3 regions of the Hominisplanchenecus sp. genome follow, and region 2 is predicted to be linked to each of the others. Evidence: predicted binding sites of a transcription regulator. Region 2 holds the regulator's gene; each other region holds the start of a gene.

Region 1 (14,539 bases), on a different contig from region 2:
CAATGTCAATGCAGAAGGCAAACTCTGCGGTGACGTAGCTTACGATAAAGTAGAGCCGATCGTAGATGCGATCACACCGGTACCGGGCGGTGTCGGAAGTGTTACCACATCTGTTCTGATCGGACATGTAGTGGATGCAGCAGAGAAAGCAGCTGCAAGGAGGTAAGACAAATGGAACTTCGGGAAGTCATGCAGAAACGAAAAAGTATCCGTCAGTATCTGACGACTCCGGTAGAAGAAGAAAAAGTAAAAGCTATGATCGAGGCAGCAATCCTTGCACCGACCTGGAAAAATGCTCAGGAGATCCGTTATTATGTGGCGGTTTCCGAAGAAAAAAGACAGGCAGTACTGGATGCCCTGGGTGAAGGCAATCGCAAAAAAACGCAGAACGCTCCGGTTTTCCTGATATCTGCCGTTATTTTAAACCGTGCCGGTTTTCAGAAAGACGGCACTGCAGATAACGAGCTTGGAAACGGCTGGGGCTATTACGACTGCGGTCTGCACGATATGAATCTTCTGCTGGAGGCGGCAAATCAGGGCTTATCTACGCTGGTTATGGGACTACGTGATGCAGATAAATTGCGTGAAGCATTTGACATCCCAAAAGAAGAGTCCATTGTCAGTGTGATCAGTGTGGGATACAGCGATGCAGATCCGGACAGACCGACAAGAAAATCAGTAGAAGAGATTGCAAAATTCTTTTAACCGATCGGGTTGTTGGTCAGATGCCAGCAGAAGATAATGGTTCGGTTATAAGTGTATGTCTGAATCGCTATTATAAAATCAATTTTATCATTTTTAAAAGGAGTTGGCGTAATGATGACAACAAAGAGAGAAGTAGTTGAAAAAATGTGTGGTGGAAAAGGACACGTAATCATTGACCGTATCCTCGGTGAAAAAGAACTCAACGGAAAATGCGGATTATATGCAAAAGTAACGATTGAACCGGGATGTTCTCTTGGCTATCATGAACATCACAATGAGAGCGAAACTTATTTCATCTTAGCAGGTCAGGGTGATTATGATGATAATGGAACCGTACGCCCGGTTAAGGCAGGAGATGTGACTTACACACCGGATAACCACGGTCATGCACTGACCAATACCGGAGATACCGATCTGGTATTTATGGCACTGATCATTCTTGATTAAAAAACAAAGGCGAATGTAGATAAGATTTATTATGCGATTCTTGTCCGCTTCGCTGAAATGTAAAAATTAAAAAACAGACAGTGATTTCGGGTTCGATTTCGCTGTCTGTTTTTTGTTATAGAAACGGAGGAAATGCAGCATACGACGTACATCAGAAACATTCTTGAATGGAAAAATTCCGATCTGCTGATAAATTCAGGAAAGTGTGGCATTTTCGTTATATTTCTCAAATTCTTTTTCCATATCGACGAGTGTATCTGCATAGCTTAACAGTTCCGCAACACGCTGCTCTCGGTTGTCGTATTCTTTTTTATAAGAAATACGATGCTCCATGGCAGCCCAGAAATCCATGGAAATCGTGCGGAGCTGGATCTCGACCGGATAATATTCACTGGCATCCAGACAGAAAACATTTACACCGAGAATGATATGATGACTTCGATAGCCATTCGGTTTGGGATTGGTGATATAGTCACGTTCCCGGATAAAGATCAGATCAGACTGTTTTTTCAGCATATCGATCAGATTTTTAATATCACCGACGAAATAACAGACAATGCGGATGCCGGCGATGTCCTGCAGAAGATCCTTTGCATTTTCAAGAGTCGGTTCTTCCCCCTTGCGGATCAGTTTTTCTTCGATGCTCTGCTTGCTCTTGATGCGGTACTGCATCGTATGTATCGGATTTTCAGCAGAAGCCTTGTAAATATTGTGGTTTAAGATCTCCAGCCTGGTCAGAAGCAGTTTCATTGCATCATCGTATGGACGGATCAGATCATAATACTCAGTGTCAGTCATGGAAAACTCCTTTAAAATATCAAAAATTTCGTAACTGTTTCTTTACTTCACAGTTGCGATGTTAAAATCATTTCATGGCAGAATTTGATAAAATCCCAAAATATAAAGATGTTAAGGTCAAAAGATGCCATACGAATTGTTACGTACTTCGTACTCCCACAATTCTATCCAACATTCGCATATCGTGAAGCTGACGCTCCACTTTTATGCTCATATTGGGTGGGTCATTAAGCCATAAAACCACTCCTGTGTAAGCACATCGTGGTTTCAGGCTTTTGACCCTGGCATCATATAAATACAATATAACAGAAAATTATGGACTTCCTGTGACAAAAGTATAAAGCAATGAGAAAAATAATAAACAAAAATGAGTCTTGACAAAAAGATAACAAAGAGGCTATAATAATAACGTGAATTACATATTGCTGTAGCAAGTGCCGATGAGAATCGGGTGAAAGGGAATCAGGTGCAAAACCTGAACGGTCCGGCCACTGTAAGCAAGGAGCACTGTCTTGAAAAACCATTGCATACCCATTTTTGTGAGAAGGTAAGACAGCGTGAAGATAGGCGAGTCAGGAAACCTGCTTGATACATGAGATGAGCTTCCGTGTAGAGCTAAAACATCCAATCCGAAGTCAGAGACGTTCTGGTTTCGTATGATGTCTGCTAAGGGTAAGCAGATGTTTATTATTTTATGAAAAAATAGCGATTGAATCCATCTCGAGCAATCCTGAACATATTGGGGGTAATTCACAGCATACCTCCTTCTGTGGCAGGAATCCGCACCTGCCATAAGATAAAAGAACCGGTTTCCTAACTCCGCAATAGGAAACCGGTTCTTATTATCTCAGTCGGAGATTAAACTCCGACTAAGATAAACGCTCCGCGGGGATGCACAGCGATTCTGTCAGGTAAATGTCAGCAAAGCTGACCAGAATCGTGTGCCAATTCTCACATTTGTTCGACTTGAATTTACTTTAATTCAATTTCTGCCAGTTCTTTTGGAGGGAGCTGTTTGCTGGAAACGGATTTAAACCATTTCACTTTTGCAGCAGCTTTGTTCAGAGGAAGGTTGGTTCCGGCACCGGCAATACAGCCGCCAGGACATCCCATTCCTTCAATCAGACATCCGTTTATTTTTCCGGCTTTGGCAAGAGCCAGTGTCTTTTTACATTCTGCAAGTCCTTCAGCATGGATAATTTTTGGTGTGACATCCGGGTAATAAGCCTTCAGACATTCCTCGATTGCACCGGCAACACCGCCTGCTACGGCATAACCACGTCCGGCAGCAGTGGCATCGTGCATGGAATGGGCATTTTCTTTCTCACCCATATCAATTCCCTTTGCATCGAACATACCGACCAGTTCCTCAAAAGTGATAACAAAATCGACATCACTTCGCACCGAACGACGGCTGGCTTCCAGTTTTTTCGCAGCACACGGACCGATAAATACAACTTTGGCATCCGGATGTTCCTGTTTGATACTTCTCGCAGTCGCAACCATCGGTGTCAGCTCCTGAGAAATATTGTCGATCATAGTCGGAAAATATTTTTTCGCAAGCATGGACCAGGAAGGGCAGCAGGAAGTCAGAAGAAACGGAAGTTCTCCGGTTGCTACTTTTTCGGCATAATGTCTGGCTTCTGAGACGGCTCCAATATCGGCACCGAGAGCTACCTCATAAACTTCGGAAAATCCCAGAGTTTCCAGGGCTGCGTGGACATCTTTTGGCTCCATGCTGCCAAACTGACCAACAAACGCAGGAGCAATTTCTGCGATGATTTCATTGCCTTCTTTTAAGGAACGTGCAAGCTGATAAATCTGAGACTTGTCACTGATCGCTCCAAAAGGACAGCTGACCATACACATACCGCAGGATACACATTTTTCGTTGTCAATCTTTGCTCGGCCGAATTCATCACTTCCGATTGCTTTTACGCCGCAGGCACGGGAACATGGACGTTCCTTTTTGGAAATGGCATCATACGGGCAGACCGACTTACATTTTCCGCAGTGCACACATTTTTCCTGATCAATATAAGAATGTCCGTTTACCATGGAAATGGCATGTTTCGGGCAGACTTCCGCACACGGATGGGCAAGGCAGCCTTTGCACATATCGCTTACTTCATATTTATTATCCTCGCAGGAAGCACAGGCGGAAGGGACAACCTGCATCAGAGGCGGCTCATAATATTTTTCGGAAATATTGCTGGCCTCGATGCCATCAGTCAGGTGGACAGGTTTGTTTGTCGGACGCAGACACATTCCCATGGCAAGGCGGACGCGTTCCGTGGCAATCGCACGGGCACGGTAAATACTGTCACGGTACTGCGGACCATCTTCCGTTACGATTTTATAGGGAATTGCTTCAATATCGTGGATCAGTGATTCGTCATCGGATTCAAAGCCGATTCTGGAAACCTCAGCAAAAATCTGACGGCGGATTTTTCTTACTTGTGTTTCAATACCTCTCATGTCTTGGAAACTCCTTTATGTCAATTACGGATTTATGGTGGCATGCATACTTCCTTCTCAAAGCACTATAACATATTGATAAAATATTATCAAGGCAAGTCCATGCTCAAAAAACGGAACATCCATATTGTATGTGAAAAATTTAACACAAATATCGCAGTTATCTGACATAACTATGGAAAAGAATTTTGTTTGTTAAATTTTTAATTAATGGAAAAGGCATTGTATATAATAAATAAATAAGATATAATTAACACACAAAATTTGTCAATAAATACAAAAGAGTAGGAGGTATGATTTATGCTGGATCAGTCATATTACCAGAAAGCGGACGAAATCATTGCTTTTTATGGTAAGAAACCATCATCCCTGATTCCTGTGATGCAGGATATTCAGGGGGTATATCGTTATCTGCCGGGAGAATTGCTGACGTACATTGCAAAAGAGATTGGAGTAAAAGAGGCAAAGGCTTACAGTGTTGCGACTTTTTACGAGAATTTCTCTTTTGAACAGAAGGGAAAATATGTGATCAAGGTCTGCGACGGAACAGCCTGTCATGTAAGAAAATCAGCGGCAATCCTCGATGCATTTATGAAAGAACTGGGACTTTCCGATAAGAAGCATACAACGGATGATATGCTTTTTACGGTAGAGACCGTATCCTGTCTCGGTGCGTGCGGACTGGCACCGACCTGTACGGTGAACGATGAAGTCCACCCGAATATGACACCGGAGAAAGTAGTGGGATTGATTACAGAATTGCGAGGTGAGTGCTGATGATCCATAACAGAGACGAGTTAAAAGAATGTCGCCAGAAGGCAAAAGCAGATATGGAGACGGCAGCCTGTCGTATTCTGGTCTGTTCCGGCACCGGCTGTATCGCAACCGGTTCTGAAAAAATATACAATCGCTTTTTAAAACTTGCAAATATAACACCGGGCGTGAGCGTAATCTTTGCACCGCACGATGAAGACACACACATTGGGCTGAAAAAGACCGGATGTCAGGGCTTCTGTGAACTTGGCCCACTTGTGCGTATCACGAAAAACGATGAGACCGTTCAGTATGTAAAAGTTCAACTGGACGACTGCCAGGAATTGTTTGAACGTGCTGTGCTCGGTGATGATGTAGTGGAGCGTTTATTATACCGTAAAGAGAAAAAAGTTTACCGTCATCCGAAAGAGATTCCGTTTATCGCAAAACAGACCAGGATCGTTCTGGAGAACTGCGGACGTTTTGATGCAGAATCCATTGACGAGTACATGGCATCCGGCGGTTTCTCTGCCCTGGAAAAAGCGATGTTTGAGATGACAAGTGAAGAAGTGATCGAAGAGATCGATAAATCCGGGCTGCGGGGAAGAGGCGGCGGCGGTTTTCCGACCGGACGCAAATGGAAACAGGTGGCACACCAGAAAGAAAAAGTACGTTATGTCGTATGTAATGGTGATGAAGGTGATCCGGGTGCTTTTATGGATGGTTCCGTTATGGAAGGTGATCCGTACAAACTGCTGGAAGGCATGATGATCGCCGGATATGCAGTCGGGGCTGCCAATGGTTATATCTATGTGCGTGCAGAATATCCGATGTCCGTTTCCAGACTTCGCCATGCGATCGCAGAGATGGAAAACCGGAATCTGTTAGGTGACAACATTTTAGGAACGGATTTCTGTTTCCATATGCATATCAACCGCGGAGCAGGTGCATTTGTATGTGGAGAGGGAAGTGCACTGACGGCATCCATCGAAGGAAAACGAGGTATGCCGCGTGTCAAACCGCCAAGAACGGTAGAAAAAGGACTGTGGGAGAAACCGACCGTCCTCAACAACGTAGAAACGTTTGCCAACGTACCGAAGATCATTCTGCAGGGAGCCGACTGGTATCGTTCGATCGGAACGGCCGGAAGCCCTGGAACCAAAACATTCTCCCTGACCGGTGCGATTGAAAATACCGGTCTGATTGAAGTGCCGATGGGAAGTACACTGCGGGAAATTATTTATGATATCGGCGGCGGACTTAAGGAAGGATCTCAGTTTAAAGCCGTACAGATCGGCGGACCGTCGGGCGGCTGTCTGACGGAGAAGCATCTGGATGAACCGCTTGATTTTGACTCCGTAAAGAAATTTGATGCAATCGTAGGATCTGGCGGAATGGTTGTCATGGATCAGCACACCTGTATGGTAGAAGTTGCCCGGTTTTTTATGAGTTTTACGCAGAGAGAATCCTGCGGAAAATGTGTTCCGTGCCGGGAAGGTACGAAACGTATGCTGGAGATCCTGGAAAAGATCGTAGAAGGCAGAGGCGAAGAGGAAGATCTCGACCGTCTGGAGGAGCTTGCGGCAATGATCCGCAGCATGGCACTTTGCGGACTCGGAAAGAGTGCACCGCTTCCGGTCATCAGTACTCTTAAATTATTCCGAAACGAATATCTGGAACATATCAACGAGCATAAATGTGCCGCAAAAGTCTGTCAGGCTATGCGTAAATATGTGATCAATCCGGAGTTCTGTAAGGGCTGCAGCAAGTGTGCGAAGAACTGTCCGGTTGGTGCGATCAGCGGAAAAGTAAAACATCCGTTCCATATTGACCCGAATATCTGTATCAAGTGTGGTGCATGTAAAGAAAACTGTGCATTTAATGCCATTTACATAGAAGAGTAGGAGGGCAGATTATGGGATTTATGATAATTGACGGTAGAAAAGTAGAATTTACCGATGAAAAAAATATTCTGACGGTCATAAGAAAAGCAGGCATTGACGTACCGACACTGTGTTACCATTCAGAACTTTCTACTTTTGGTGCGTGCAGACTCTGTACGGTAGAAGACGACAGAGGAAGGACATTTGCGTCCTGTTCCGAAGAGCCGAGAGATGGCATGGTGATCTATACAAACTCAGAAAAAGTAAGAAAATACCGCAAGCTGATCGTAGAGCTTTTGCTGGCTGCACATTGCAGAGACTGTACGACCTGTATCAAGAGCGGCGAGTGTGTACTTCAGGAACTGGCACACCGCCTCGGCGTGAAAAAAGTACGTTTCCAGAATACAAGAGAAGAAAGACCGCTTGACTTTTCTTCTCCTGCGATCGTGCGTGATCCGAATAAATGCATCCTTTGCGGAAACTGCGTGCGTGTCTGTGACGAGATCCAGGGGATCGGTGCGATCGATTTTGCTTACCGCGGAACCGATGCGATGGTCATGCCGGCATTTGACCGGCAGATCGCAGAGACAGACTGTGTAAACTGCGGACAGTGCCGTGTATTCTGCCCGACCGGTGCGATCACAATCCGTACTAACATTGGAGAAGTATGGAAGGCACTGGCAGACAAAGATACCAGAGTCGTGGCTCAGATCGCCCCGGCAGTGCGTGTGGCAGCCGGTGATGCATTTGGACTTCCGAAAGGTGAAAATGCGATGGGCAAGATTGTGGCAGCTCTGCACCGCATGGGATTTGATGAAGTCTTTGACACCAGTTATTCAACGGATCTGACGATCATGGAAGAATCTGCAGAATTCCTGAAACGCCTGGAAAAAGGGGAAAACCTGCCGCTGCTCACCTCCTGCTGTCCGGCTTGGGTCAAATTTGTGCAGGATCAGTTCCCGGATTATAAAGAAAACATTTCCACCTGCCGTTCTCCGCAGCAGATGTTCTCCGCGGTCATTAAAGAATATTACCGCAATCCGGAGCATGCAGAAGGCAAAAAGACTGTTGTTGTATCCATTATGCCGTGTACGGCAAAGAAGATGGAGGCAGAACGTCCAAACAGTTATACCAAAGGTGAGAAGGATACGGATATTGTCATCACCACAACGGAGCTTACCAGGATGATCCGTACTGCCGGTATTGCACTCGATAAGATCGAAGTAGAATCCTGCGATATGCCGTTTGGTATTGCATCCGGTGCCGGTGTGATCTTCGGTGTGACCGGAGGTGTAACTGAGGCCGTGATCCGCAGACTCGTTCCGGGACATGGAAATGCCGTGATGGATTCCATCGCAGAAGCCGGTATGCGAGGCGAAGAAGGCATCAAAGAATTTTCCATCACTTATGAAGGCAAAGAACTGAATATCTGCGTAGCCAGCGGACTTGCCAATGCCAGAAAAGTCATGGAACAGGTACAAAGCGGTGAGAAACAATATCATCTGATTGAGATCATGGCGTGCAGACGCGGCTGTATCATGGGTGGCGGTCAGCCAATCCCGGCAGGTCCGAGACATAAAGAAGCAAGAGCAAAAGGCCTGTACCGTGCAGACGGAAATATGGCGATCAAGAAATGTACCGAAAATCCGCTGATGGATGTTTTCTACAACGGAGAAGATTTCAAAGGAAAAGCACACGAGCTGTTACATAATCCGTTCTAAAAGCGAGACCCCCTCACATATGCTGTATCAGTATAGTGAGGGGGTTAAATTATGGATACGTTTCATCTGTATCAGGATATACAGGCACGGACGAAGGGCGAGATCTACATAGGCGTGGTCGGCCCGGTGCGAACAGGAAAATCCACGTTTGTCCGTCGCTTTATGGAGCAGCTTGTTCTGCCGCATATGAAAAAAGAAAACAGTCAGGTATCAAAAGATGAACTCCCGGTGAGTGGCGGCGGAAAGACGATCACGACCGTAGAACCGAAATTCGTTCCGGCGAAAGCAGCAGAAGTAGAACTGGATGAAGGGATTACGGCAAAAATCCGCCTGATCGACTGCGTGGGATTTGTGATCGACGGAGCTTTTGGACTCGATGAAAACAATCAGGTGCGGATGGTAAAAACGCCGTGGTTAAAAGAGGCAATCCCGTTTCCGCAGGCAGCGGAGATCGGCACCGGAAAGGTAATCCGTGACCACTCAACTGTCGGGATTCTGGTGACAACCGACGGAACGATTGGAGATTTCCCGAGGGAAGCTTATAAAAGTGCCGAGGAAAAGACGGTTCTGGAGCTGAAAAAAACAGGCAAGCCGTTTGTGATCGTTTTAAATTCTCAGAAACCGTATTCGCAGGAGACGAAAGCACTGGCAGAAGAATTGTCAAAAACGTATGAAACTGCTGTGATCCCGGTCAACTGTGAGCAGATGAAAGAAGAAGACATCCGCAGGATCCTGACGGAGCTTCTCTATGCATTTCCGCTGACCCGTATTGAATTTTTTGTGCCGCGATGGATTGAGACACTGGATGTGGAACATCCGGTAAAAAAGGCAATCCTGGAGTCGATTCGTGAAATTTTTGCAAACGTCGGCAGTCTGCGGGATGTGACGGCAGAGTCACTGGCACCATCCTGCGAATACATCGATAAAAGCAAACTGGAACAGATTTCCCTCTCTGACGGCAGCGTACAGGTGCGTCTCGAGGTGCCGGAAAAATATTATTATCAGATGCTCAGCGAGATGGCAGGCGTGCAGATCGACGGAGAATATCAACTGATCTCCATGATCCGGGAATTATCTGAGAAACGCAGAGAATATGAGAGTGTGCAGGAGGCATTAAATGCAGTACATGGCACAGGCTACGGCGTGATCACACCGCAGAGAGAAGAAATCCGTCTCGAAGCACCCGCCCTCACAAAACAGGGAAATCGCTACGGTGTCAAAATAAAAGCCAGCAGTCCGTCTGTTCATCTGATCCGGGCAGATATCGAAACCGAGATCGCACCGATCGTCGGCAGCGAACAGCAGGCAAAAGACCTGATTGCTTATATCGAAGAAAACGCAAAAGGAGAAAATGGCATCTGGGATACCAATATTTTCGGAAAATCCGTCAGCCAGCTGGTAGAAGACGGCATCCGCACCAAACTTGCCATGATCGGCGAAGAAAGCCAGGGCAAATTGCAGGATACCATGAAAAAGATTGTCAATGAATCGAGCGGAAGGATGATCTGTATTATCATATGATGCCAGGATTGTGGGAGTGCATAGCACGAAACAATCCGTAGGCATCAAAGTCGGGGGCTTTTGACCCCGACATCATATTCAACTGTAAAATGCAGCTTATGTACAACATAGGCTGCATTTTTTTCTGCACAAAATCAGAAAGTGTTCGAAAATCAAAGAAAATCAGACCACAGCGTCTGACACATCTTGATGAAGGAAAAGAAAACTTATAAAATAAAAAAGAAATAAGATTTATAAAAACAAAGGAGTTTTTATGAAAGACCAGAAATAGGGTGTAGTGTGAGTTGTAACAAGAGCGGATGGAAAATCATTCGCTCTTGCTTTTTTTCTTTTCAGGTGTTGCAGTTTGCATAAGAAAAAGTTATACTATAGTTTCAAGATTAAAACAAACGATAAGGATGATAACATGAATGAATTTGCAAATCTGCTGTCGGCATTCGTAAAAGAAAAAGGTGTAAAAATACAGCCCTTTGCCAGGTATTGTGGTTATGACCGGGCGAATATGTACAAAATTCTCAAAGGTCAGAGAAATCTTCCGGGAAGAGAGATTGTGGAGAAGGCAGTAAAATATATGCACTTGCTTCCATCAGAGGAAGAAAAACTCTGGGAAGCGTATGAAATATCTGCACAGGGATCCGATAATTATTACAGACGCAAGGAAGTCCAGAAATTTTTTACTGAGCCAATTCTCAGTAGTAATGTTAATATAACTGCCCTGACGGAGGGAGAACCGGCAAAATTTGGCATACTTAACAATGAGAGTATTCCTCTTCGGGGAGGATATGAAATAGATGCTGCTTTGTTTCGGCTGATTGGAGAAGAAAGTCGGAACAAAGACGGACATTTGCGGCTTATGATCCAGCCGGAAAGTAATTCCCTGAGCAGTATCCTGTCCGTGCATGGAAACTATGCCTGCAATACTCGTATTGACCATATTGTATGTCTGAGCAGCAATCCGGAAAACGTATATAGGAAAAAGAATTATAATCTGGATTGCCTGCGGTGTGTGCTGCCACTCTACAATTATAATTATGATTATAATACCTGGTATTATTACAGTAAGATTCCGGTGCAGGAGAAAAAATTTGGTCTTTTTCCGTATATGGTTTTGTCATCGAAGTATGCCTGTGTTTTAACAGCTGATATGCAAAAAGGATATATAACGGCAAAACCGGAAATATTGAGGATTTGCGAGGAGATTTTTGAAGAATGTCTCGAAGAGTCGAAACCGATGATTCGGCGTCTTACAGATCTTGATGAACAGTTTGAAGTTACCGGTAAAATTTTGAAAAATAAAGATCAGGTACAGAGCTTTCAGATGACACCATGCCTGACTCCGGTGCTGACAGAGCAAATTTATGAAAAATATCTGAAAAAAGAGCTTCCGGGAAGGGAAAAGCTAATCCAGACGCTTTACACTTATGGGGAAGAAATCAAACGCTCAGATATTCAGTATGTTACGTCACTGGAAGGGATAAAGCGTTTCCTGAAAACCGGAATAATCAGTGAATGGCCGCCGGAATTGTATGATCCACTTGAAATGGATGACCGTATCCAGTTAATAAAAGATTTGATTTTTTCGGACAATGGAATAAATATCCGTATTTTAAAGAAGACGGTGGGAAATTTTGATGCAGAAATCTACCTGTGCGTCAGCAGAGAATATGGTATTCTGAAATTTATTGTTCCGGAAAAACAGATGCAGCTTCATCTTGTACTGGAAGAAACGGGATTGCTTTTTTCGTTTTTTGATTTTTGTGAAAATTTATCGACGGAACAAATATTTAGCAGTTCGGAAGAGATAGAAAGTTTTTTGGAAAATTGGCAGCTGAGTGAAAAGGTGCTGTTTTAGAAAGTGGTGAAAGCATTTCTATTTTATTTTCCCCACAGGTACAGGTTGTATTTTCTCGGGAATACATTTGACAAATACAGGAATTTCGTCTATAATGGCGATGAAATGTAACAAATTTGTAACAAATAGTTTGATATTTAGTTACAGATCAGTTTTGACAAGTGTGGGGGAAAGGATAAATAATGAAGAGAAAAAGAAGAATCATACTGGCAGTATTCGCAGTGATGTTTGCGATGCTTTGTATGCCGCAGAGGGCGGAGGCTGCAAGAAAGGCAGTCTGGAAGGATGTTGATGGTGTCTGGTATGCTTACAGAGGCAGCAAACTGGTGAGGAACAAGTGGGTTGGCGATTACTATGCCGGTCCGGACGGTTCCCTTGTGAAAAACCAGTGGATTGGCGAATATTTTGTGGGTGAAGACGGAAAATGGATTGAGAATTTTAAAGGCGGCTGGTATAAAATTAATAAAAAATATTATTATTATACCCCGGAAGGTGAAAAGCAGCTTGGCTGGATCCAGCTCGGAAAACGGAAGTATTATCTGGATCCGAAGAAAAATGGTGCGAGAGCGACCGGCTGGAGAAGGATCGAGGGATATCGCTATTATTTCAGAAAAAAGAAAGGTTATATGCTGACAGGCTGGAGATATATCAACAAGCAGTATTACTTTTTTCAGAAAAATACAGGAATCTGTCTTCAGGGCTGGTTTCACTGGATCGGTAAAACCTACTATACCGGTGAAAAATATTACCGTGTGACCGGATGGCAGGTGATTGACGGAAAACGTTATTATTTTGCAAAAGACGGAGGTTTGCAGAGCGGCTGGCTTGATTCGAAAGGAAAGAAATATTATCTGGATCCGGACAATGGTTCTGCTGCAGCAGTTGGTCTGCTTTCTGTTGACCGTGTTACATATTATTTCAATGCCAAAGGTGTCATGCAGAAAAACAAGGCAGTTACGATTGACGGCGTTGTCTATAACATTGACCTGAATGGAAGGTGTACAGCAAACATTCAGGACAGGGATGATAATATCACAGACAAGATGTTGTTTTTTACGACGTTTGAGTCAGGAACGGCAGCCTATGCACAGGTTGGTGGAGACAATGGCAATGCCTGTGGCAAATATCAGTTTGACTATCGCTATTCACTGCTTCCATTTGTGAAATATTGTTATGAGAGCAATCCGACATTTTTTGCAGAATTTAAAAAATATGCGGCATACACTGACAGTCAGAAATCACTGCTGAAGGGAAATACGAAATTCTATGCGGCATGGAGAACGATCTACAACAAATCGCCGAAAGGCTTTGCTTCTTATCAGGATGCTTATGCAAAGCGTGAATATTATGATGTGACGGCAGGATATCTGCAGAGCAAATTTAATATCAATATGGATGCAAGACCGGATATTGTAAAAGGAGCAGTATTTAGCTATTCCATCCAGCACGGTCAGTGGACGGCAGCAGGAGCAGTCAAAGCGGCCGGAATCAAAAACAGTACGACGGACGAGCAATTTTTACAGAAACTGTATGCATACCGCAAAAAAACATATCCGGCGTATACCACGCGTTACAACGAAGAACTTTCCCTTGCATTATCTTTATTGTAAAAAAGACAGCGGTCAGACGAAGAGAACATATTTTCGAACTGACTGCTGTTTTTTGTTGCGAAGCCGTTTTTTTCCTGTTATAATGAATTGGATATCGGTGACACTCATTTAGTGCCAAACGAAGTAGAGCACAGATTGCGGGCGTTACTTTGTAATGGAGCGATTCGCAAGTATCCTTTGGGATCAAAATAATCGTGAGAGTACAAAGTACAAAACAATCTGTTGGCATATAGTTTAAGGATTTATACAAAGCAAAATAATTTACAGGAAATAGAAGAATAGAGGACGATCATGATTCTGGAAGAGACATTAGAGAAAATCAAGAAACCATCACAGGAAGCGATGGAGCGGTGCAGGCAGCACTGGGATTCGATCGCAAAGCCGCTGCACAGTCTTGGCAAACTGGAGGATGCTCTGGTGCGGATCGCCGGGATGACCGGAAATGAAAGGATCCATCTGGATAAAAAGGCACTGGTTGTGATGTGTGCAGATAATGGTGTGGTAGAAGAGGGAGTCACGCAGTCCGGGCAGGAAGTGACAGCGATTGTTTCAGAAAATATGCTGTCTGGCAAGGCAACTTCCAGCATTATGTGCCGATCGACCGGAGCGGATATCTTCCCGGTCGATATCGGGATCGCAAGAGACACTTCTCTTCGAAATGAAAAAGTGGCGTATGGCACGAAAAATATGGCAAAAGGTCCGGCGATGACCAGGCAGGAAGCAGTGCAGGCGATCGAGACTGGCATCCGCATTGTTCGGGAATTAAAGGAA
Region 2 (4,119 bases):
ACCGATGTATCCGGTTTCCTGATCACAGATCCACGTATCATCAAAAATCCGAAAGTGATCGATACTATCACTTATGTAGAGCTTCGCGAGCTGGCATACATGGGTGCTACCGTGCTTCATGAAGAAGCCATCTTCCCGGTAAGACAGGAAGGTATCCCGATCAACATCCGCAATACCAACCGTCCTCAGGATCCTGGTACGCTGATCGTTGAAAGTACCTGCAGAAAACCGCGTTATACGATCACCGGTATTGCCGGAAAGAAAGGATTTGCAGCCATCAACATCGAAAAAGATATGATGAACTCCGAAATCGGATTCTGCCGCAAAGTCCTGACCGTATTCGAAGACAATGGTATCTCCATCGAGCATATGCCTTCCGGAATCGATACCATGACGGTATTCGTACATCAGTCCGAATTCGAAGAGACCGAGCAGAAGGTACTGGCCGGTATCCACCGTGCTGTCAATCCGGATTCTGTCAATCTGGAATCTGATCTGGCACTGATCGCAGTCGTAGGTCGTGGCATGAAATCTCAGCGTGGAACAGCGGGACGTATTTTTTCCGCACTGGCACATGCAAGTATCAATGTCAAGATGATCGATCAGGGTTCCAGTGAGATGAACATCATCATCGGTGTGAGCAATCAGGATTTCGAGCGTGCGATCAAATCAATCTATGATATTTTTGTAACCGTACAGCTCTAAAAATCAAAGAGGGTACACAAAACCTGCGGCGGACATGGCAGGGATCTTGTGTGCCCGTCTTTTACGTTACTATACAACAGCATTTGACAGGGAGGTATGCAAGTGGAAGAGAAAGAAATTTCAAGAGCAGTCATCAAAAGACTGCCACGGTATTACCGTTATCTCGGTGAGCTGCTGGAATCCGGTACGGAGCGGATCTCATCCGGCGAGCTGAGCGAACGCATGCAGGTAACAGCATCCCAGATCCGGCAGGATCTCAATAATTTCGGTGGATTCGGCCAGCAGGGATATGGTTATAATGTAAAACATTTACATACGGAGATCGGGAAGATCCTGGGACTGGATCAGGATTACAATATGATCATCATCGGTGCCGGAAATCTCGGACAGGCTCTTGCAAATTATGTAAAATTTGAAAAAAACGGTTTTCTGGTCAAAGGGCTGTTCGATGTAAATCCAAAGCTGAAAGGCGTTGCAGTCAGAGGAATTGTGATCCGTATGACAGACGAGCTTCCTGCTTTTTTGCAGGAGCATGACATTCAGATCGCAGCCCTGACACTTCCGAAGCAGTATGCAAAGGAAATGGCAGTCTTTCTGGTGGATCACGGCATCCGTGCAATCTGGAATTTTGCCCATACGGATCTTCATCTGCCGGAAGATGTGATCATCGAAAACGTACATCTTTCGGAAAGCCTGATGCAGCTGTCTTACAATATCAGCCGCTACAGCAGAGAACATAAATAAAAAGAACGCAGAGAAAGAAAAAAGAAAACTGTATATTCCATTTGGACGGGCAGACAGGAGGTATATCGCATATGAGGATCTTGTTATCAAAAGAAGACATGAAAACATGTGACCAGAATACCATAGAAGGGTTCGGCGTTCCATCCTGTGTACTGATGGAGCGTGCGGCACTTGCGTGTGTCGATGAACTGTACCGAAGCGGTGCTGCACTTGACCGCGTTCTGGTCATCTGTGGTTCAGGCAATAACGGTGGAGACGGATTTGCCATCGCCAGACTTTTGTTTCTGGATCAGGTACCGGTTTCCATCTGGTTTGTCGGAAAAGAGCAGTCCTGCACGGATCAGACACGCCATCAGAAAGAAATCTGTGAGAAATATGGGATAACTTTTTGTAGTAACCCGGAAATAAATGAATATACTGTTATAGTAGATGCACTGTTTGGAATCGGTCTTTCGCGTGACATCGAAGGCAGCTACCGGGACGCAATCGGGCGGATCAATGAGAGTCCTGCTTTTGTACTGTCTGTCGATATTCCTTCCGGCATTGACGGAAACACGGGTGTGATACGGGGGATTGCCGTAAAGGCTGACCTGACAGTGACATTTGCTTTTGAGCAACCGGGGCATTATATCGGAAAAGGGCGTGCCTGTACCAAAGAGGTACGTGTACGTCAGATCGGTATTACAAAAGAAAGCCTTCCGAAATGCCGGAAATCTTACGTCTGCTATGACAGTATGGATTTAAGGCGGCTGCCAGAGCGACTTGCCACAGAAAACAAAGGTTCCTGCGGCAAAGTTCTTCTGATCGCCGGGAGCCGGGACATGTGCGGTGCTGCAATCTTAAGTGCACGTGCAGCGTATCGAAGCGGAGCCGGTTATGTTCGCATCTACACAGACGAACACAATCAGTCCGCCCTTTTTCAGTCTATCCCGGAAGCAGTGGTAAGCTGCATCCATTCCAACTGGAAGAGAGAACTTGAAAACCTGCTTGCGTGGGCTGATGTGGTTGCAGTAGGTCCCGGCATCGGCATGGAAGCACAAAAGCTTGACATCCTGAATTATGTACTGGAACATGCGGATATTCCGGTCATTCTTGATGCCGATGCTTTGAATCTTGTGGCACGCCATAACCTTTCCCTTGATGGATATTCCATGCCGGTAGCTGTGACACCACATCTTGGGGAGATGGCAAGACTGTGCAGATCAACCATTTCCGATATTTCAGAGGATCTGATCGCAAGTGCCGAAATCTTTGCGAAAGAACAACATGTGATTTGTGTCTTAAAGGATGCCGGAACCGTTGTCAGCAACGGCAGCGAATCCTACATCAACACTTCCGGGAACAGCGGCATGGCAACTGCCGGTTCCGGCGATGTGCTGACCGGCGTATTTGCCGGGCTTACCGCACAGGGGATGACGTTATTTGAAGCTGCAAAACTTGCTGTTTTTCTGCATGGATGTGCCGGCGATGCGGCCGCACAAAAATACGGAAAGCGAAGTATGACAGCAAATGATCTGGTGGAGGGACTGATCCGGGTTCTGGCAGATGCAGACGATAAAAATAAATGGAAGTAACGAAAGCAACGGTTACAAAAAACAATACAGGAAGGACTTGAAACATGATGAGCAGTAAATACAGCCGTGTCTGTGCCGAGATCGACATGGATGCCATTGCAGAAAATTTTCGGATCATGCACGAAGCGATCCACCCGGAAACCAAAATGGTTGCTGTAATAAAAACAGATGGTTACGGTCACGGTGCAGTGCCGATCGCACAGATGATACAGCCGGAAGATTATATCTGGGGATTTGCCGTCGCAACGATGACAGAAGCGATGATCCTGCGGAAAAATCAGATTACAAAACCGGTGCTGATCCTGGGCTATACATTCGAAGAAGACTACGAAGATCTGATCCGTTACGAGATCCGACCGATTGTGTTCAAACTGGATATGGCAAAGGAACTGTCTGAAGCAGCCGTTCATTTAAAGAAAACACTTTCTATACATATTGGACTGGATACGGGAATGAGCCGCATCGGTTTTTCTGATACCGAAGAGAGCATAGAAACAATCCGTAAAATCGCATCCTTACCGGGAATTGAAATAGAAGGCATGTTTACGCACTTTGCGAAAGCAGATGAACTGGATAAAACGGCTACAAACAGACAATTTGAACGTTATATGCATTTTGCACACAGACTGGAAGAGGCAGGCATTACGATTCCATTAAAACACGTATCAAACAGTGCCGCTCTGATGGAGCTTGCAGATATGAACTTAAATCTGGTGCGTGCCGGCATCAGTATTTACGGCATCTATCCATCCGCTGAAGTTTCCAGAGATTCTATGAAACTGACGCCTGCAATGTCCATTCACAGCCGCATCGTGTATATCAAAGAGATTGAAACGGGTACCGAGATCAGTTACGGCGGAACCTTTACAGCTCCGCATCCGATGCGGATTGCTACGATTCCGGTCGGCTATGGGGATGGTTATCCGCGGATGCTTTCCAATAAGGGATATGTTCTGATACACGGGAAACGTGCAAAAATCCTCGGAAGGATCTGCATGGATCAGTTTATGGTCGATGTGACGGACATTCCGCAGGCAAAAGAACTGGATGAAGTAATTTTAGTCGGCAGACAGGGAGACGAAGAGATCACCGTAGA
Region 3 (14,539 bases), on a different contig from region 2:
TTATCGTAAGAATTATCATCATAAACACTGCCGTCACCATTATCGCTGACTGCCGCTTCCTGCGTCTGGGTTTCTGTCTCAGACTCGGTCTCCTGGATACCAGGGATATTGTCATCGACATCTTTTCCGGCTTCTTCTCCGTTCAGCGTATAATTCTCTTTGCTGACGGCACTGCCTTTGCTGAATCCGCTGACTTCTTCGATATGAGCACTTCGCTCCTGTACACCTGCGGACGGCTCATAATCTTTGATGCCAAACAGGTAGTCATGCAGTCTGGTAACATTCCAGGATAAGGTAACCGGAACTTCGGAATCTCCGCTCAGATCACTTGTACGGTGTTCAAACGGGAATCCGCAGGTATCCCCCAGCTGATAAGACAACATATTCATTCCCAGAGATACAATATCCGATTTACTGAGACTGGTGGAGATCATCGGGAACACATTGTCCATGATATCTACCAGCGTCTTCATATCTGCTTTTTTTGCTTTTGCCACGATTTTGGCGATCAGCTCTCTCTGGCGTTCGGTACGTTTGTAATCGTTTCCGGCTGTATAACGGATACGGCTGTAGGATACTGCCTGCACACCGTTCAGATGATACGTGCCCGCCACTTCCGGCTCAATACGTTCATAAGATTTTCCTGTGATTTCAGAAGTTCCGACACAGTAGTTGTTCATATGTACAACCTCTTCATCTGTCAGATCAAAATCAAAACCGCCAAGTGCATCTACTACTTCTACCAGTGCATTCATATTCACCGTTACAAAATCCGTGATGTCCAGATCCAGGTTCTGGTTCAGCATATTGATCGCCCATTTATAACCGCCGTTCGCATAGGCTGCATTGGCTTTTCCATAACGGTCTTCACCGATATTCAGGTAGGTATCACGGTATATGGATACCAATTTTACCACTTTCGTGTCGTTATTGATGCTCGCAATGATGATCGTATCGGTGTTTGTATAATCCATACTTCCGTCACGGGAATCAACACCGAACAGGGCAATGTTGGTATAGCCATGCAGAACTGCATTGTTCTCCACTTCTTCGTTCACCTGGATATCACCGGACTGAATGTTCACGGTATCAATATTTCCCAGTCTCTTTTCGAACTGTACATACAAAAAGCCAAATACCAGCAGCGGAATCAAAATAATCAGTTCTGTGATAAATAAAATCTTGTGTCTGCGATATTTTTTATATGCAGAACTTTTCTTGCGTGTTTTGTCTTTCTTCATGCTTTCCTCTTCGGCCGCATCTTCTGCAGCAGATTCTAATGAAATTCATCGTTAAAAAGTCTACTGAATTATTATACACTATTTAATGAACCTGTCAATTGCCTTATTCAATTCTTCGATTTCCTTCCTGTCTCCGGACTCGATCGCATCTACCAGGCAATGCTGGATATGGTCCTGAAGAATGACTTTTCCGGTATTGTTGATCGCCGCTTTGACTGCGGAAAGCTGGATCAGCACTTCGCTGCAGTCTCTGCCGTTCTCCACCATTTTCTTGATGGACTCCAGGTGTCCGATCGCACGGGAGAGACGGTTTAGCACTGCTTTTGTATGTTCGTGACTGTGCGTATGCGTATGCGTGACAACTGTTCCGTCCTCCAGCACATGCGTGTGACTGTGGGCATGTCCGCCGGAAGTCTGCTCTTTTGTATGAGCTTCCGCCTGCACACCGTTTTTCTTTGTTTCCATAAAATTTTATCCTCCTGTAACTTGCCCCTTATTTCTGTTTTTCTTCCTCTGTCATTGTCATTTTTCTACATTGACCGACACAGGCAGGAAACTCTGTACTCCTCCTGCTTTTACCGGATATTCTTACCGGCTGATCTTCACATCGATCTGCTGATATGGGATCTCAATCTGATTTTCATCAAATCTGTATTTGATTTCTTCGGTGATCCGCCATTTTGCCGGAAAATAATCCTGCGGTCTTACCCAGGCATGCCACCCGAGGATCACACCGGAGTCTCCAAGACTTTCAACGACCACTTCGATCTTCTCTTCTTTCAGAATGGCCGCATCCTTCTGCAAAATAGCGAGCAGCACTTTCCTTGCCTCATTGATATCGTTTCGATAGGAAATCCCTACCTTTTCACGCAGCTGCCGCTTATCCTGCTTTGAAATGTTCGTCAGACTGCTGTTGGTGATGATTCCGTTTGGAATCGATACGGTACGGTTATCGATCGTCAGAAGTGTCGTATAAAAGAGATCCACCTTCACCACGGTTCCTTCATTTCCATGGGTGTCTTCGTGGATATAATCTCCGCTGACAAATGGTTTCATAAACAATAAGATAAATCCCCCCGCAATATTCGAAAGCGATTCTTTTAACGCCAGCACAACGCCGACTCCCATCGAGCCGATCAGTGCAGCAACCGACGCTCCGGACACTCCGAGAAAAGTGGCCATGACTGCCACCACCATCACGTACATGATGGCTTTCATAATGGAAAGTGTGAAGTGTGCGGATGCTGCCTCCATCCCGGCTCGTTCAAAGGACCGGCCAAAGATCTTCAGGATCAGCTGAATGATCTTGCGGCAGACAAAAAATGCGATCAGGACAATGACCAGTTTGATGCCCAGATCCATAAGCCCCGGCATTTTCCCCTGAAAATACTGTGTAAACTGATTGACTTCTTTTACACTTTCGGTCAGCGAATCTGCCGTATTCTCTGCTATTTGTTCCATCTGCTATTTCTCCTGCTGCTTGTTTCGTCTGCTCTTTGCGGCCGGTTTTCTGCCCGTTGTCTTGTTTTTTCTTTCTTCCTCTGCCTTTGCACTTTCTGCGATTTTGGCTTCCAGTTCTTCTTTGAGGCTTTTTTTCGGTGCTTTTTCTGCCGTCTTTGTCACTTTTTCTTCACTTGCAGCTGCCATCTCCAGCTCTGCTTTTGGGGTTGCCTGCTTACCGGTTCCTTGTTTTGCGGTTGTTTTCTTTGCAGCTGCTTTTTTCTCAGAAGCGGCTTTGATCGAAGTTACTTTTTCACTGCTTTTCTTCTCAGCTGTTTTCTTTTCCGTTTCTTTTACAGCAGCCACTTTCTTTTCGGCTGTTTTCTTTTCGGTAACTTTTTTCTCGGCTGTTTTCTTTGTTGCCGTTTTTTTGTTGACCGCTCTTCCGGCTGCCGCTTTTGTATAAGAAAAAACCGTAATGCTCATCGGCGGAACCGTGATCAGGATCGAATCCGCTCTGTCATCGCATTCTGATTTTTTTGACTGTTTCAGTCTCGGATTACCGACTCCGCTGCCTCCGAATTCTTTGCTGTCGCTGTTAAAGATTTCTTTGTATTTTCCAGGGTATGGAACGCCGATCTTGTGGTTTTCGTAAGTCAGCGGTGAGAAATTGCAGACGATCAGCAGCGTCTCTTCTTTTTTCTTTGTGTTTCTGGTAAAGACTACCATATTTTCATTGGCAGAAATGTTATTGATCCAGGTAAATCCATCCGGATCATAGTCCATTTCGTAAAGTGCCGGATGCTCTTTGTAAAATGTATTGAGTGCTTTCACATAATTCTGCATCTGCTTGTGCTCATCATACTGCAAAAGCTCCCACTCCAGTGACCGGTCCTCTGCCCACTCATCATACTGTGCAAAATCCTGTCCCATGAACAAAAGCTTTTTGCCCGGATGTGCCAGCATAAATCCATAAGCGGCACGTAAGTTTGCAAACTGCTGCTCACGGTCACCCGGCATCTTGCCGATCATGGATGCTTTGCCGTGTACAACCTCGTCATGTGACAAGGTCAGGATATAATCTTCACTGTACGCATAAACCATGCTGAACGTCAGTGCCCCATGATTTGCGGTACGGAAAATCGGATCCAGTGACATATAATAAATGAAGTCATTCATCCAGCCCATGTTCCATTTGTAGTCAAAGCCAAGACCCTCATCCTCAACGGCTCCCGTTACTTTCGGCCATGCTGTGGATTCTTCGGCGATCATCAGAACCCCCGGCTCCTTCTGTTTAAAGATGGAATTGAGATGATGGAAAAATTCGACTGCTTCCAGATTCTCGTTTCCGCCGTAGATATTCGGCACCCATTCTCCTTCGTTCTTTCCATAATCAAGATAGAGCATGGAAGCCACCGCATCCATACGGATACCATCAATGTGATACTTTTCTGCCCAGAACAGTGCGTTTGCGATCAGGAAGTTCTTGACTTCCGGACGACCGTAATTATAGATCAGTGTGCCCCAGTGCGGATGGGAACCTTTTCTCGGATCGAGATGCTCGTACAGGCAGGTTCCGTCAAAGGCAGCCAGTCCAAACGTATCACGCGGAAAATGTGCCGGTACCCAGTCCAGAATCACACCGATGCCCTGTGCATGCATATAGTCCATGAAATACATGAAATCTTCCGGTGTGCCGTAACGACTGGTCGGTGCATAGTATCCGGTCACCTGATAGCCCCAGGAACCGTCAAACGGGTGCTCCATAACCGGCATCAGCTCAATATGCGTATAGCCCATCTCTTTTACATAGTCCGCAAGCATCACAGCCAGTTCACGATAATTGTAAAACTCCCTGCCGTCCTCCGGCTTGCGGAATGAGCCAAGATGTACCTCATAAATGGACATCGGAACCTTCTTACTGTCTGCATTTTTTCTCTGTTTCAGCCATGCTTCATCTTTCCATGCATACTGACTCAGGTCTGTGATCACCGATGCCGTGTCAGGACGAAGCTGTGCAGCATTGGCATACGGATCTGCTTTTAAGAATGTCAGCCCTCCCTTTGCCTTGATTTCATATTTATAGAGCTGTCCTGCAGCAAGTCCCGGTACAAACAGTTCAAAAATACCGGAATCCCACAGTCTTCTCATCGGCAGACGTCTGCCATCCCAGAGGTTGAAATCGCCTACCACGCTGACACGCATGGCATTTGGTGCCCATACTGCAAACAAAACACCTTCCACACCATTGACCGTCATTGGATGTGATCCCAGTTTTTCGTAGATATCGTAGCAGATGCCTGCATTAAATTTCTTCGTTTCTTTTTCCGTGATCTGTGGTGCAAAACGATATGGATCTTCGTATTCTACGATATTTTCTTTTCCGTCTGCTTCTTCTCCAAAATCTACGTGATAATGATATTTCGGAATTCTTTTACCCGGAAGCAGTGCAGCGAAAAAGCCTTCCTCATCCTCTAAATCCATCGGATATTCTTTTTTGCTGTCTTTCAACACCACTGTCACACTCTTTGCCGTCGGCAGAAACGTCTGGATCAGAATCCCTTCTTCTGTCACATGTGCCCCCAGAATATCGTGCGGATGATCTTCTTCTGAATATACAATCCCCTCTACTGCTGCCCAGTCCATCATTTCATATAATTTGTTGTCCATAATCTTCAAACCCTCCCTTATGTATTTAAGCGGATATTCGCAATCCGCTTTGCTGCTTGCCCATAATGTTTCTTAAATTATGATACCTGCGGATTGTTCCATGCTTCGCACCCCAAGTATTATTATTCTATTTTAACACAAACACCAACAGTAAAAAAGCAAAAAAATTATAACATATGCAGAAACAGTCCGCTCCGAAGTTTTGGCTCAAACCAGGTGGATTTCGGCGGCATCAGCATGCCGGCATCGGCTACGGCAAACAGTTCTGCCATGGAAGTCGGATACATGGAAAAAGCCACCGCATCTTTCTGCTGCGTCTCTTTTACATGATCGACCATACGCTCCAGCTCGGAAAGTCCGCGGATCCCGCCCACATACCTGATGCGTTTTGATGTTTTCGGATCCTGGATATTCAGATATGGCTGCAAAAATTCTCTTTGCAGATAAGCGACATCCAGACCTTCCACCGGATCGTCTTTTGTAAGATCTGCCTTTGCCGTAAGATGATACCACTGACCGCTAAGATACATGCCAAAAGTACCCTTTTTCTGCGGATGATATGCCGCATTTACCGGTTGTACATCAAAAATCTTCGCTGCGTTTTTCAGAAAGCCTTCTCTTGTCTGTCCGTTCAGATCCAGGACGACACGATTGTAATCCATAACGTAAAGTTCCTCATCCGGGAATAATACCGACAGAAAATAATTGAATTCTTCACTGCCGTCATAATCCGGATGCTGTTTTCTGCGAAGCTGCCCTACTTTGACTGCCGATGCTGCCCTGTGATGTCCGTCTGCGATATAAATTTTATCTATTTTCGCAAATGTATCTGCAATTATTGCAATATCCTCTTTTGCATCCACTCTCCAGCCTTTATGTCCGATGCCATCTTCCGAGACAAACGCAAACATCGGTTTCTGCTGTTTTATTTTTGCTGTCACCTCTGCGATCGTCTGATCTTTGCGGTAGGCAAGAAAGATCGGTCCGGTCTGTGCATTGCAGGTATCCACGTGTCGGATACGGTCCTGCTCTTTTTCTGCTCTTGTATTTTCATGCTTTTTGATCATACCGTTTAAATAATCGTCAATCGAGGCACATGCCACAAGACCGGTCTGTGACCTTCCATCCATCGTCAGTTCATACAGATAGTAACATTTCTGCTGATCCTGCACAAAGGAGCCTCTTTTGATCCATTCCTCTAACATATCATGTGCTTTCTGATAGACTTCCGGTGCATACATATCCTGATCTTTTGGAAACTGGGTCTCCGGGCGGTCGATCGCCAGAAAGCTTTCCGGTGCTTTTTTGACCTGTTCTCTTGCCTCGTCACGGCTGTAGACATCATAAGGAAGAGCTGCGAGTTTAGATGCAAGTCCTTCTGCCGGATGTACAGCACAAAATGTTCTGATCTCTGCCATAATCATTCCTCCATCTCTGCACGGTCCGGGCGTTTCGGTTTATGAGCCGCCTCTTCCGTACTGAAAAAGGCTGAAGCAGAAAACTGCAACAGCCTTTTGTCCTCTTATTTTTCTTATTCTTTTGTTTTTTATTTGATCACTCTGACTCTCAGCACACCTTCGACTGCACGGATCTTATCCAGTACTTCTTCGGATGCCACGCTGTCCAGATCAAACAGAGAGTATGCATAATCGCCTTTGCTCTTGTTTACCATGTTTGCGATGTTGATATCAGATGTTGCAAAAATGTCGGTAAACTGTCCCAGCATGTTCTTTACGTTGCGGTGGTTGATCGCAATACGGTTTGCATGTGTGCACTCGCCCAGACTGCAGTTCGGATAGTTTACAGAATTGATGATATTTCCTTTTTCCAGGTATTCCATCAGTTCCTGAACTGCCATCTTTGCACAGTTGTCTTCCGATTCTGCGGTGGATGCACCCAGATGAGGGATGATGATCGCATTTTCCACACCTGCGGTTGTGGTATTCGGGAAATCGCAGACATATTTCTTTACTTTTCCTTCTTTGAGGGCTTTTACAACAGCCTCTTCATCTACCAGCATATCACGTGCAAAGTTCAGGATCACGACATTTTCTTTCATCAGATCGATTGCATTCTGATTGATCATCTTTCTGGTGGAATCCAGCAGCGGTACATGGATCGTGATATAATCGCAGGTACGGTAAATATCGTCCACATCTTTGATGTGCTTTACGCCTTTGGAAAGTTTCCATGCCGCATCAACAGAAATGTACGGATCATAACCATATACATCCATACCCAGACATTCTGCCACGTTTGCCACCTGGATACCGATCGCACCAAGTCCGATGATACCAAGCTTTTTGCCCATCAGTTCGCATCCTGCAAATTTCTTCTTTTCTTTTTCTGCCTTTTTTGCGATATCTTCGCTTCCGGCTTCGGATTTTGCCCATTCCACACCGCCGATGATATCACGGGAAGCCAGCAGCATGCCTGCGATCACCAGCTCTTTTACGCCGTTTGCATTGGCTCCCGGTGTGTTAAATACAACGATACCTTTTTCTGCACATTTATCCAGCGGAATGTTGTTGACACCGGCACCGGCACGTGCAACTGCATACAGACCATCCGGCAGCTCCAGATCATGCATGGCAGCACTTCTTACCAGCACTGCGTCTGCATCTTCCATTTTTTCTGTTTTTTCGTAACCTTCTGTGAACTGCTCCAGTCCTACAGAAGCGATCGGGTTTAAGCATGTATATTTCATTTTACAGATTCTCCTCTTCAAATTTCTTCATAAATGCTACCAGTGCTTCCACACCTTCATATGGCATTGCATTGTAGATACTTGCACGCATACCGCCAACGGTACGATGACCTTTCAGGTTTTCAAGTCCGGCTTCTTTTGCTTCTTTTACAAATTTTGCATCCAGGTCTTTGTCACCTGTGACAAACGGTACGTTCATCAGAGAGCGGGAATCTTTTTCTACTGTTCCTTTGAACAGCTTGCTGCTGTCAAGATAATCGTAGAGCAGTTTTGCTTTCTTTTCGTTGCGTTCTTTCATGACTTCCAGACCGCCCATCTTTTTCAGCCATTTGAATACCTTGCCGCACATATAAATGCAGTAGCAGTTCGGTGTGTTGTACAGAGAACCTGCATCGGCATGTGTCTTAAATTTCAGCATGGTCGGTGTACCTTCCAGTACCTCATCTGTGATCAGATCTTCGCGGATAATGGAGATCACCATGCCTGCCGGTCCGATATTCTTCTGAACGCCGCCGTAAATGATGCCGTATTTTGTGACATCGACCGGCTCTGACAGGAAGCAGGAAGAAACGTCTGCTACCAGTGTCTTGCCTTTTGTATTCGGCAGTGTTTTGAATTTTGTACCATAAATGGTGTTGTTCTCACAAATATATACATAGTCTGCATCCGGGCTGACCGGCAGATCGGAGCAATCCGGAATATAGGAGAATGTCTTATCTTCAGAAGTTGCGATCTTGTTTACTTTTCCGTATTTCTGTGCCTCCTGATATGCTTTTTTTGCCCACTGTCCTGTTACGATATAATCTGCAACTTTGTTTTTCATCAGATTCATAGGAATCATAGCAAACTGCTGTGAAGCACCGCCCTGCAGGAACAGCACTTTATAGTTATCCGGAATATGCATCAGATCACGCAGATCCTGCTCTGCTTCTTTGATAATATCGTCAAAGACCTGTGAGCGGTGACTCATTTCCATAACGGACATACCACAGCCCTTGTAATCCAGCATTTCTGCTGCTGCTTCTTTTAATACTTCTTCCGGTAATACGGCCGGACCTGCTGAAAAATTGTACACTCTGCTCACTTTCATATCCTCCTTGACTTCTCACTTTGTTGTGTGATGAGTTTTATAGCAAGTGCTGATGCCTGTTTTCAAAATTCCGCCAGATATCAGCACTTATTTTCTACACTTTACTATAGTACTTTGTTAAAAATTAGTCAAGCCTTTTTCCAAGTTCTGGAAAAAGGCTTACAGAACCGAATTTATGCTTCTTTATTCAGATCGTCCTGATCAAATACATCTTCGATCGGTGCACCTGCCGGAACCATCGGAAAGACTTTGTCATCGCAGTCGATCACACAGTCGATCACAACCGGTTTGCCAAGTGCGATCGCTTTTTCAACAGCCGGTGCGACTTCTTCTTTTTTCGTTACACGGATGCCTTCTGCACCAAGTGCTTCTGCCACTTTCACAAAATCCACACCGTCATTCAGAATGGTCTGTGAATAACGTTTTCCGTAGAATAGTGTCTGCCACTGGCGAACCATACCGAGCACATGGTTATTGATGACAACCTGAATGATCGGGATGTTGTATCGGGCTGCGGTTGCAATCTCATTCATGTTCATACGGAAACATCCGTCTCCGGCGATATTCAGTACCACTTTGTCCGGTCTTCCCACTTTGGCTCCGATTGCAGCTCCGACACCATAACCCATGGTGCCAAGTCCGCCGGATGACAGGAAGGTACGCGGATCTTTGTAACGATAATACTGTGCAGCCCACATCTGATGCTGTCCGACATCGGTTGTGATGATGGCATTTCCTTCGGTTACTTTATAGATCTGCTCAATCACATACGGACCGGTCAGACCTTCTTCATTGTATTTCAGAGGATGCTCTTCGGAGATTGTTTCAATCTCTTTGATCCATTCTTTATGCTCATGTTTTTCAATTCTCTGATTGAGACGTGTCAGCACTTCTTTGAGATCTCCGATAATACTGCAGTCTACCTGAATGTTTTTGTTGATCTCTGCCGGATCGACATCAATCTGGAGAATTTTGGCATTTTTTGCAAAACGGCTGGCATTTCCGATGACACGGTCACTGAACCGGGAACCGACCGTGATCAGCAGATCACATTTTGTTACACCTAAGTTGGATGCTTTTGTTCCGTGCATACCGAGCATACCCATGTAAAGCTCATCGGTGCCGTCAAAAGCACCTTTTCCCATCAGGCTGTCTGCAACCGGTGCGTCTATTTTCTTTACAAACTCCATCAGTTCTTTGGAAGCCCCGGATGTCACGGCACCGCCGCCGACAAAAACAAATGGCTTTTCACTCTCATTGATCAGCTCTGTTGCCTGTTCCAGATCTTTTTCTTTGATATACTGTGTGCTGCGTTCTACCGGGAACGGCTCTTCTTTTACATACTCGGTCTCTGCGGCGGTCACATCTTTTGTGATATCAACCAGAACAGGACCAGGTCTGCCTTCCTGTGCAATGCGGAATGCTTCACGGATGGTATCTGCCAGTTTTGTGATGTCTTTTACAATATAGTTATGCTTTGTGATCGGCATCGTTACACCCGTGATGTCGATCTCCTGGAAACTGTCTCTTCCAAGCAGCGGAACGGCTACGTTCGCTGTGATGGCAACCACTGGAATGGAATCCATATATGCCGTTGCAATACCGGTTACCAGGTTGGTTGCTCCGGGACCGGAAGTTGCCATGCATACGCCGACTTTTCCGGTTGCTCTTGCATATCCGTCTGCCGCATGAGCAGCACCCTGCTCATGGGATGTTAAGATATGATTGATCTCTGAACCATGTTTATATAATGCATCGTATACATTTAAAATCGTGCCGCCCGGATAACCGAAAACAGTGTCTACGCCCTGCTCTTTCAGGCACTCGATTACGATTTCTGAACCATTTAACTTCATCCTGCTGTCCTCACCTTTACTTTTCTTACTGTTGTTGCTTAGCTTCAATTCTTGTTTCAGAATTATTTTTCTGAAACAAGAATAGCTCCTCTGTTACCGGAAGTTACCATAGAAGCGTAACGTGCCAGATAGCCGGTCTTTACCTTCGGCTCTCTCGGTGTCCAGTTGGCTTTTCTTCTTGCCAGCTCTTCATCAGAAACAGCCAGTTCCAGTCTGTTTTCCGGAATGTTGATCTTGATGATATCGCCTTCTTCTACCAGTGCGATCGGACCGCCGACTGCTGCTTCCGGTGATACGTGACCGATGGAAGCTCCTCTGGACGCACCGCTGAAACGGCCGTCTGTGATCAGGGCAACCGTGGAACCAAGTCCCATACCTGCGATCTCAGAAGTCGGATTCAGCATTTCTCTCATACCAGGACCGCCTTTTGGTCCTTCGTAACGGATCACGACAACATCGCCTTCTTTGATCTTTCCGGAGAGAATAGCCTCACATGCATCTTCCTCACATTCAAAGACTCTTGCCGGACCTTCATGTACCATCATTTCAGGCACAACGGCAGAACGTTTTACAACACTTCCGTCCGGTGCCAGATTTCCGGTCAGGACAGCCAGTCCGCCGGTCTTGCTGTACGGATTTTCTACCGGGCGGATGACTTCCGGATTTAAGTTTACGCAGTCTTTGATATTCTCGCCTACGGTCTTTCCGGTAACGGTCATGCAGTCGGTGTGCAGCAGACCAAGTTTATTTAATTCATTCATAACGGCATAAACACCGCCGGCTTCATTCAGATCCTCCATGTAGGTCGGGCCTGCCGGTGCCAGGTGGCAGAGGTTCGGTGTCTTTGCACTGATCTCATTTGCAAATGTGATATCGAAATCCATGCCGATTTCATGTGCAATCGCCGGCAAATGCAACATACTGTTTGTAGAACATCCCAGTGCCATATCCACGGTCAGTGCATTCAAAATTGCATCCTCTGTCATAATGTCGCGTGGACGGATATTCTGACGGTACATTTCCATAACCTGCATACCTGCATGTTTTGCAAGACGGATACGCTCGGAATATACAGCCGGAATGGTTCCGTTTCCACGAAGTCCCATACCAAGTACTTCTGTCAGGCAGTTCATGCTGTTTGCAGTGTACATACCGGAGCAGGAGCCACAGGTCGGACATACTTTTTCTTCGAATTCACATACATCGTCTGCAGTCAGTTTGCCGGCAGAGTATTCTCCGACTGCCTCAAACATACTGGAAAGGCTGCGTTTGCGTCCCTTCACATGACCTGCCAGCATCGGGCCGCCGCTTACAAATACGGTCGGCACATTGATACGTGCGGCTGCCATCAGAAGTCCCGGTACATTCTTGTCACAGTTCGGAACCATGACCAGGGCATCGAACTGATGTGCCAGTGCCATTGCCTCGGTAGAATCTGCGATCAGATCTCTTGTTACCAGAGAATATTTCATACCGATATGACCCATGGCAATACCGTCGCAGACTGCGATCGCCGGGAATACTACCGGTGTACCGCCTGCCATGGCAACACCCTGTTTTACTGCATTGACGATTTTATCCAGGTTCATATGACCCGGAACGATTTCATTATAAGAACTTACGATACCAACTAACGGACGCTCCATCTCTTCCTTTGTCATGCCAAGAGCATTGAACAGAGAACGGTGCGGTGCCTGCTGGATCCCTTTTTTTACATTATCACTTTTCATTGTAACATACCTCCATTTATATGATGCCGGATTCGGTTTTATATGCGTTCTGCGATCAGATCTCCCATCTGAACGGTTCCGACTTTTGTGCATCCTTCCGACATGATATCGCCTGTGCGGTATCCGTCTTTGAGTACCTGTTTTACCGCTGCTTCGATCGCATCTGCCGCTTCATCCAGATCCAGTGAGAAACGCAGCATCATGGCAGCGGAAAGGATCGTAGCGATCGGGTTTGCCAGATCTTTGCCTGCGATATCCGGTGCAGAACCGTGGCTTGGCTCATACAGACCGAATTTTGTCTCATTCAGGCTGGCGGAAGACAGCATTCCGATGGAACCGGTCACCATACTTGCCTCATCGGAAAGGATATCTCCGAACATATTCTCGGTCAGGATGACATCGAACTGTTTCGGGTCACGCACCAGCTGCATGGCACAGTTGTCTACCAGCATATGCTCCAGTGTGACATCCGGGTAATCTTTTGCAACGTCTTCCACAACGGATCTCCACAGTCTGGAAGAATCCAGAACGTTTGCCTTATCCACACTGGTTACTTTATGGCGGCGTTTTCTTGCAATGTCAAATCCACGGACAGCGATACGGCGGATCTCATTCTCATCATAAGAAAGTGTATCAACGGCTTTGCGTACTCCGTTCTCCTCGGTTGTGTGACGTTCTCCGAAATACAGACCGCCGGTCAGCTCACGCATGATCATCATATCAAAACCGTCACCGATGATATCATCACGCAGCGGGCAGGCCTCTTTTAATTCTTCGTACAGGTATGCCGGTCTTAAGTTTGCAAACAGATTCAGCTCTTTGCGGATTTTTAAGAGTCCTGCCTCCGGACGAAGGTTCGGTGCCAGTTTGTACCACGGGGAGGTCTTTGCATCTCCGCCGATGGAGCCCATCAGAACGGCATCGCTTGCTTTTGCGGTTGCGATCGCCTCATCTGTCAGAGGCACACCATGAACATCGATGGATGCTCCTCCCATTAAAACTTCTGTATATTTTAATTCAAAACCATATTTTTTTCCTGCTGCATCCAGCACTTTCTGTGCTTCACGCACGATTTCCGGTCCGATACCGTCGCCTGGAATGACTGCGATATTGTAACTCATATCCTTTTCCTCCGTTCTCATCTGCAGTTTTGCATATGCCTGCATATCTCTGCATACATCCTGGTAAAGTATTATTCTTGTTTTTCTCTTGAAACTTTACCGCTTTAATTCTATATGATAATGCATTTTGGTACAGATTTCAACCTTAATAACAACAAAAAAAGCGGCTATCCGTCATTTTCCTTACGACAAATAGCCACTTTTTCAAAAATCTGAACTATTTTATTCTCTTATCTACCGAAATTCTTCTCTTTTTTACGGCAAAAGACAGTGCCATCCAGATCCATGCCGCCACACTCAGCACCGTACCGGGAATGATCCACGGGCTGATATAATGCATTTCGACCGTATGCTCCCCTTTTTCAAGAAAGATCCCGGTATAAGCAACACTACTGGCGAAAGATTTTGCCTTTTTTCCATCAACAAAAATGTGCCATCCCCTGCTGTATGGAACCGCCAGCTGCAAAATCTTATCTTCGGATACGCTGATCCTGCCCTTGATACAGTTTGTACTCTGTTTTACATCTGTCATAGATTCTTTTCGCCGCTTTTTTGTCTGTTCTTTGATAAAACTTTCGGAAATACCATAAATCTCCATCTCTTTCAGCTTATAAGTATGTGATTTATGAAAATGCAGGCTGCAGGTTCCCGCCTGCCTGATGCCAAGATTGACTGCGATCACAT

Evidence for each region. Region 2 encodes Rex, which represses fermentation and respiration genes when NADH is low (regulators of the CRP and FNR family bind a similar motif). Its sites were predicted from a motif close to ATTGTTAANTANTTAACAAT; they were not measured.
Region 1: ACLTL4_RS04420 (4Fe-4S dicluster domain-containing protein) is a predicted target of Rex. The motif match lies at 4,503-4,522, and genes of this name have one in related genera.
Region 3: serC (3-phosphoserine/phosphohydroxythreonine transaminase) is a predicted target of Rex. The motif match lies at 9,262-9,281, and genes of this name have one in related genera.

What each region holds. Positions count from the first base shown of each region.
Region 1 is NZ_JBKVNQ010000020.1:4,227-18,765, reverse strand. Features, by position in the region: gene ACLTL4_RS04440 (bifunctional 5,10-methylenetetrahydrofolate dehydrogenase/5,10-methenyltetrahydrofolate cyclohydrolase) at 1-166, shown strand, start outside; gene ACLTL4_RS04435 (nitroreductase family protein) at 172-705, shown strand; gene ACLTL4_RS04430 (cupin domain-containing protein) at 820-1,152, shown strand; gene ACLTL4_RS04425 (GTP pyrophosphokinase family protein) at 1,348-1,950, opposite strand; cobalamin riboswitch at 2,366-2,554, shown strand; gene ACLTL4_RS04420 (4Fe-4S dicluster domain-containing protein) at 2,923-4,428, opposite strand; gene ACLTL4_RS04415 (complex I 24 kDa subunit family protein) at 4,729-5,205, shown strand; gene ACLTL4_RS04410 (NADH-ubiquinone oxidoreductase-F iron-sulfur binding region domain-containing protein) at 5,205-7,085, shown strand; gene ACLTL4_RS04405 ([FeFe] hydrogenase, group A) at 7,097-8,785, shown strand; gene spoIVA (stage IV sporulation protein A) at 8,837-10,306, shown strand; gene ACLTL4_RS04395 (hypothetical protein) at 10,713-12,158, shown strand; gene ACLTL4_RS04390 (N-acetylmuramoyl-L-alanine amidase family protein) at 12,341-13,768, shown strand; gene cobT (nicotinate-nucleotide--dimethylbenzimidazole phosphoribosyltransferase) at 14,060-14,539, shown strand, end outside.
Region 2 is NZ_JBKVNQ010000101.1:1,083-5,201, reverse strand. Features, by position in the region: partial or broken gene ACLTL4_RS10885 (ACT domain-containing protein) at 1-705, shown strand, start outside; gene ACLTL4_RS10880 (redox-sensing transcriptional repressor Rex) at 808-1,449, shown strand; gene ACLTL4_RS10875 (bifunctional ADP-dependent NAD(P)H-hydrate dehydratase/NAD(P)H-hydrate epimerase) at 1,521-3,023, shown strand; gene alr (alanine racemase) at 3,068-4,119, shown strand, end outside.
Region 3 is NZ_JBKVNQ010000004.1:24,788-39,326, forward strand. Features, by position in the region: gene ACLTL4_RS01105 (LCP family protein) at 1-1,241, opposite strand, end outside; gene ACLTL4_RS01110 (metal-sensing transcriptional repressor) at 1,320-1,706, opposite strand; gene ACLTL4_RS01115 (mechanosensitive ion channel family protein) at 1,830-2,702, opposite strand; gene glgB (1,4-alpha-glucan branching protein GlgB) at 2,706-5,351, opposite strand; gene ACLTL4_RS01125 (DUF1015 domain-containing protein) at 5,519-6,769, opposite strand; gene ACLTL4_RS01130 (phosphoglycerate dehydrogenase) at 6,898-8,058, opposite strand; gene serC (3-phosphoserine/phosphohydroxythreonine transaminase) at 8,060-9,142, opposite strand; gene ilvB (biosynthetic-type acetolactate synthase large subunit) at 9,322-11,004, opposite strand; gene ilvD (dihydroxy-acid dehydratase) at 11,067-12,734, opposite strand; gene leuB (3-isopropylmalate dehydrogenase) at 12,773-13,855, opposite strand; gene ACLTL4_RS01155 (YfhO family protein) at 14,073-14,539, opposite strand, start outside.